2 regions of the Butyricicoccus sp. AM78-15b2TA genome follow, and region 2 is predicted to be linked to the other one. Evidence: predicted binding sites of a transcription regulator. Region 2 holds the regulator's gene; the other holds the start of a gene.
What was found. The regulator Rex, encoded in region 2, represses fermentation and respiration genes when NADH is low (regulators of the CRP and FNR family bind a similar motif). The targets are predictions, from matches to a motif close to ATTGTTAANNNNTTAACAAT.

Region 1 (3,416 bases), on a different contig from region 2:
TTGAGGTTTACCTTGCCGTACTCGGTGACAAACCAGTGCGCGCACGGACGGGCATCGGTAACGACCGAGCCGTTCTCAAGCGTCGGACGAATGCGGCTCTCGAGCGTGCCGTCCTTCTTCTTAAAGGTGGACGAGCAGCAGATGAAGCTCTTGCCGCCCTTGGACAGATACGCGCCCAGAACGAAGTCCAGCTGGCCGCCTGCACCGGAAATCTGCTTGACACCGGCACTTTCTGCGTTCATCTGACCGAACAGATCCACATCCACGATATTGTTGATGGAAATGAAATTGTCGATCTGTGCAATGGTGCGCGCATCGTTGGTATAAGATACCGGTGCAGACATGCACTCCGGATTATCATTTACAAAATCGTACAGTTTCTGGGTGCCTGCGCCGAACGCGAACACCTGACGGCCGCGGTCGATGGCCTTCTTCGAGCCGTTGATCTTGCCTGCACGGGAGATGTCAACGAATGCGTCAACGTACATCTCGGTATGAACGCCGAGGTCCTTCAGGTCAGACTCTGCAATCATCGAGCCTACGGTATTCGGCATGCCGCCGATGCCCAGCTGCAGGCACGCGCCGTTCGGGATTTCCTCCACGATCAGCTTTGCAACCGCCTTATCAACCTCGGTCGGCTCGCCGCCAGCGCCCATCTGCGGCATTTCGGTGTCGCTCTCAACGATCATATCCACCTGCGAAATGTGAATGCCGTCCTCAAAGCCACCAAGGCAGCGCGGCATATACTTGTTGACCTCAACGATGATAACATCGGATACATCGCAGATCGCCTTGAGGTGCGAAGCCTGCGGGCCGAAGCTGAACCAGCCGTGTGCGTCCATCGGCGCCACCTGAATCATGGCTACATTGACATGACGGACGTTCTCGCGGTACCAGCGCGGCATCTCGGAGTAGCGCAGTGCGCTGTAAAAGCCGAAGCCCTCCATGCAGGCCTTGCGCTCAATGCCGGACATATGCCACGAGTTCCAGGTGATCTTGTCGGCTGCATCCGGAATATCGAATACCGCCGGTCGGCGCATGAGTACGCCGCCGCGGAAGTTTACATCCTCCAGCTCGCCCATGCGGGCAGCAAGCGCCTTGTCCAGTGCAACAGGCGTACCCGTACACCAGCCGTAGTCTACCCAGTCACCCGATTTAACAACTTTAACGGCTTCATCCGCCGTTGTCAGCTTCTGCTGATACAGTGCAGTATAATCCACGCTGATTCCCTCCGTCTTACTTGTTCTTCATTGTTTATTCTTTAACAATCATGCTTACTTATGATTATAATCTCTTTTGGGGTACAGGTCAACACAGGTTCGCAAAAAAGAGTGAGAATCCATTCAAACCGCTCCCCGCCCTCTTCCCCTTATATTTCACCCGGTTATTTTAGATTTTGCACAAAATACCGTCCGGTTATTCTTCAAAAATACTGAAAATCCGCATGAAAATCAGGGGTTGATTTTCTGCGCTAAAGTGTTATAATAGTAAACAAGATATGAACTGAATTACAGGAGGTTTTCTAAAAATGAAGACGAAGAAACTTCTTGCACTGCTGATGGCAGGCGCAATGAGTGTATCCATGCTGTCCGGCTGCGGCGGCTCTGCTGCCAAGACCGACGACTCGAGCGCCGATGCGGCTGACACCTCAGCTTCCGCCGAGAGCGATATGGATTATGTAAAGAGCAACGGCAAGCTGGTCATCGGCATCACGGATTTCGCACCGATGGATTATAAGGAAGACGGCTCGGACGAGTGGGTCGGCTTTGACGCGGACATGGCAAAGGCTTTCGCTGAGAGCCTGGGCGTAAAAGCTGAGTTCATCGAGATCAACTGGGACAACAAGATCATGGAGCTGGATTCCAAGGGCGTTGACGCCGTTTGGAACGGCATGACCCTGACCGATGAGGTTAAGACCTCCATGAACTGTTCCGACCCGTATGCGACCAACGCACAGGTAGTCGTTGTTCCGTCCGACAAGGCCGACGCTGCCAAGGACATCGACTCCATCAAGGATATGACCTTCGCGGTTGAGTCCGGCTCCGCCGGTGAGGCTGCTGCACAGGCTGCCGGTCTGAATGCAACCGCAGTTCAGTCTCAGGCTGACGCACTGATGGAGGTTGCCGCAGGCACCTCTGATGCCTGCGTGATCGACCTGCTGATGGCAGGCGCTATGATTGGCGAGGGCACCAGCTACCCGAACCTGACCTACACCGTAAACCTCAACGAGGCCAACGGTGAGGAGGACGAGAACTACGTTGTTGGCTTCCGCAAGGATTCTGACCTGACCGAAGCATTCAACAACTTCTACAAGGGCGCTTACAAGGACGGCATCGTTCTTTCCTTCGCTCAGAAGTACGGCGTACAGGAAGCAATCGTAGATCCGGAGGCTTAACTCCCATTCCCCCAGTTAATATAAGGCAGAAGGCGGACTACCGTCTTCTGCCTTATGTGTCACAGGAAATAAAGTAAAAAAGAGGTAAAGAGGAAACGACATGTTTGCCAATGTAACACTCAGCCTGATGGGCGGCTTTGTTACCACCGTACAGCTTTTCTGCCTGACGCTGGTATTCGCTCTGCCGCTCGGCCTGCTTATCAGCTTCGGCTCGATGAGCCGCATTACACCGCTGCGCGCACTCATCAAAATCATCGTCTGGATCGTCCGCGGCACGCCGCTTATGCTCCAAATCATCATCATTTTCTACGGTCCTGCCCTGCTGTGGGATATTTCCCTGCCGCGCTTCACCGCTGCGCTAGTTGCGTTTGTCATCAACTACGCCTGCTACTTCTCGGAGATCTTCCGCGGCGGCATTCAGGGCATTCCGAGCGGTCAGTATGAAGCCGGTCAGGTGCTCGGCATGACCAAAAGCCAGATTTTCTTCAAGGTAACGCTGCTGCAGGTCATCAAGCGCGTTATCCCGCCGATGGGCAACGAGTTTATCAACCTTGTTAAAGATACCGCACTGGCGCGTACCATCGCGGTATACGAGGTGCTGTGGATGGGCGAAAAGTTCATCAAGAGCGCCGGTATCATCTGGCCGCTGTTCTACACTGCCGTATTCTACCTGCTGTTCAACGGTATTCTGACCCTGCTGTTCGGCTGGATCGAAAAGAAAATGGATTACTTTAAATAAGGAGGAGCCGTTATGCCTATTCTGGAGGTACAGCACCTTTATAAGAACTTCGGCCCTACCAAGGTGCTTAAAGACATCAGTTTTACATTGGAGCGCGGCAAGGCGCTTGCCATCATCGGCTCGTCCGGTTCGGGCAAGACCACGCTGCTGCGCTGCCTGAATTTTCTCGAGACCCCGAATGAGGGTAAGATCATCGTAAACGGCGAGACACTGCTCGACGCTGCCGACCATGCCGCCAAGAGCGATGCGCAGATCCGCAAGAACCGTCTGCACTTCGGCATG
Region 2 (3,416 bases):
CTGTCGAAACAGCTTATTCAGAATACCAAACTTTTCACCGTTTGTCAAGAACTTTTTTCAAATTCTTTTTGGTACGCTGAACCGCTGTTTGAAAACAACCTATTTAGAATACCATCGTCCCCCTGTTTTGTCAATAACTATTTTTCATTTTTCTGCATTTTATGCAAACCCTTGAGATACCGCCGTAAATCTGCTATACTGAATATATTATATAAAGATTTGTGAAGAGAAAAAGGAGGTGTCGGCTTGCCTATCAAGATAGCCGACAGTCTGCCGGCACGCGCCGTATTGGAAAGCGAAAACATTTTCGTTATGACCGAACACCGTGCCGCGACACAGGACATTCGTCCTCTTCGCATCGGTTTACTCAACCTGATGCCATTGAAAATCATTACCGAAACCCAGATCCTGCGCTGTTTATCCAACACGCCGATCCAGATCGAGGTCGATCTGATCCAGACCGAAACGTACCATTCCAAAAATACGCCGGAGGATCATCTTCTCACCTTCTACAAGACGTTCGACGATATCCGCGACCAGAAATATGACGGTTTTATCATCACCGGTGCGCCGGTAGAGACCATGCCGTTTGAGGAAGTCGAATACTGGAAGGAACTGACCGAGATCATGGACTGGACTAAAACGCACGTTCATTCCACGCTGCACATCTGCTGGGGGGCGCAGGCCGGTCTGTATTATCACTACGGTATTCCGAAGTACATGCTGCCCGAAAAAATGTCCGGTATTTTCAAGCACCATGTTCTGCTGCCGAAGGAGCCGCTGCTGCGCGGCTTTGATGATATCTTCTGCGCACCGCACTCGCGCCACACCGAGGTGCGTGCCGCCGACATCCGCAAAAACGATCGTCTGACCATTCTCGCGGAGTCGCACGAAGCCGGTGTGCACATCGTAGAGGCAATGAACGGCCGTCAGATCTTTGTGCTGGGCCACGGCGAGTACGACGCCGACACGCTCAAAAAGGAGTATGAGCGTGATCTGGCTAAGGGCATGAACCCGGAGGTGCCGCGCCATTACTTCCGCAACGATGATCCCAACGAGGACGTACTGGTGACCTGGAAGGCACATGCCAACCTGTTTTACACCAACTGGGTCAACTACTATGTGTACCAGACAACACCGTATTATCTGGACAAAATGTAACACAAAAGCCGCTCATCCATTGGATAGCGGCTTTTTCGCACAAAAAGGGAGTATCAAAAGATACTCCCTTTCGTTTTACAGGTTCTGCTCTCTTTCCTCGTCTGCTGCGCCGACCAGATGGCACAGTGTCATCAGGCTGTCCGATAGATGCACGTTTTCGACCGGAACGCCCAGTCCCTCCAAATGAAGGTCCTCGCCGGTGAAATTCCACAGACCGCGGATACCGCGCTCTACCAGACCGTGTGCGATACGCGGGGCATCTCCGCGCGGAATGGTGAGCACCGCCACATCCGGCTTGTTGCGCTCAATAAACTCCGCAAGCGTATCCGCGCTGCGTACCTCATGGCCGCCAAAGCGCTGACCGATGAGCTGCGGATTTGCGTCAAACGCACACAGCAGCTCAAAGCCGCTGGCAGAAAAGTTAAAGTTATTAAGCAGTGCACGACCGAGGTTGCCGGCACCCAGCAGAATCGCCGTGCGGCCGGTCCGCAGACCCATGATCGCACCCAGCTCCTCCTGCAGTTTGTCGATATTATAACCGTAGCCCTGCTGACCAAAGCCGCCGAAGCAGTTAAAGTCCTGACGAATCTGCGAAGCGGTCAGTCCCATGCGCTCTGCCAGTGCTTTGGAGGAGATACGCTGCTCCCCTTCAGCCTTCAGCTCACAAATATTCCGATAATAGCGAGGCAATCGCTGAATTACCGCTTTGGAAACCTCTTGCTTGTGTTCCACAGACCCTCTCCCTCTCTCAAATTCTATTTCTCGTGTAAATTACAGCTTAGCGATGGTATCCAGCACATAATCGGTAAATTCCTGTGCGGTTGCACCGGTATCACGACCGGTAACAACAACCTTGTGCTCCTCTACCATGCAGATATCAAGTGCGCGGTCGAGCTTCTTTGCCAGTTCGATTTCACCGATGTGCTCAAGCAGCATAACAGCTGCACGCAGTACGGAGGACGGATCCGCGTACTTTGCACGGCCTTCCTGTACCATACGCGGCGCAGAGCCATGAATTGCCTCGAACATCGCATAGCGCTTGCCGATATTGGCAGAGCCTGCCGTGCCGACACCACCCTGGATCTCAGCGGCCTCGTCGGTGATGATGTCGCCGTACAGGTTCGGCAGTACAACGACCTTAAAGTCACGGCGGCGCTTGTCGTCGAGCAGCTTTGCGGTCATGATGTCGATGTACCAGTCATCAAACTGTACTTCCGGATACTCCTTAGCTACCTTCTGGCAGGTATCGAGGAACTTGCCGTCGGTGGTTTTGATGATATTCGCCTTGGTGACGCAGGAAACACGATTCTTGCCGGTCTTGCGTGCATAGTCGAAGGCCAGACGAGCGATACGCTCGCAGCCCTGCGAGGTAGCTACGGTAAAGTCGATGAACAGATCGTCGTCGATCTGTACTCCCTGCGAACCGACAGCATAGCCGCCCTCGGTGTTCTCGCGGTAGAACGTCCAGTCGATACCCAGCTCAGGCACCTTTACCGGGCGCACGTTGGCAAACAGGTCGAGACCCTTACGCATTGCAACGTTCGCGGACTCTACGTTCGGCCACGGATCACCCTTGCGCGGAGTCGTGGTGGGGCCCTTCAGGATAACGTGGCACTTCTTCAGCTCTTCCATAACGTCGGGCGGGATTGCGCAGCCGAGCTCGGCACGGCGCTCGATGGTCAGACCGTCGATCACGCGGAACTCCACCTTGCCGGCCTTTACCTTGTCTGCCAGCAGAACCTCCAGCGCATGCTGGGCCATGCCGGTGATCATCGGGCCGATGCCGTCGCCGCCGCACACGCCGATGATCAGCTTGTCCAGCTTGGAGTAATCAATAAAATCGTCCTGCTCCTTCATATCCATGATACGCTTGCGCTGGCTCTCTACAACTGCCTCAAATTTATCCAGAACAGACTGGTCGATAGACATGGTTTTGTCCTCCTACACCATTGATATTATTTTAACAAAAGAAAATATGCCTGTCAAGTCCGACCAGAGAACCCGCTTGGCTCTCCGGCCGGCATAACGTCTTGACTTACTTGCTCTGCTGACGTGCGTACAGCAGCGTACCGCCTGCAAGCAGTGCGTGACGCTGGCGCTCGGAAACCTCACAGTCGGCCTTGAAGGTCTTGCCGCCGCAAACAACGGTGACCTGCTTGCCGTTCTTCACTTCCTCGAGCACGTTCGGCAGAGAGATTTCATCCAGCAGATTGATTGCATCGTAATCCGCCGGATCGGCAAAGGTCAGCGGGATG

Region 1: the regulator Rex is predicted to act here: its motif matches at 1,250-1,269, upstream of PGS25_RS13645 (butyryl-CoA:acetate CoA-transferase).

Annotation. Positions count from the first base shown of each region.
Region 1 is NZ_JAQEHY010000019.1:23,159-26,574, reverse strand. It holds gene PGS25_RS13645 (butyryl-CoA:acetate CoA-transferase) at 1-1,220, opposite strand, end outside; gene PGS25_RS13640 (transporter substrate-binding domain-containing protein) at 1,529-2,395, shown strand; gene PGS25_RS13635 (amino acid ABC transporter permease) at 2,496-3,134, shown strand; gene PGS25_RS13630 (amino acid ABC transporter ATP-binding protein) at 3,147-3,416, shown strand, end outside.
Region 2 is NZ_JAQEHY010000016.1:50,541-53,956, reverse strand. It holds gene metA (homoserine O-acetyltransferase MetA) at 247-1,161, shown strand; gene PGS25_RS13050 (redox-sensing transcriptional repressor Rex) at 1,237-1,893, opposite strand; gene PGS25_RS13045 (isocitrate/isopropylmalate family dehydrogenase) at 1,933-3,090, opposite strand; gene PGS25_RS13040 (aconitate hydratase) at 3,197-3,416, opposite strand, start outside.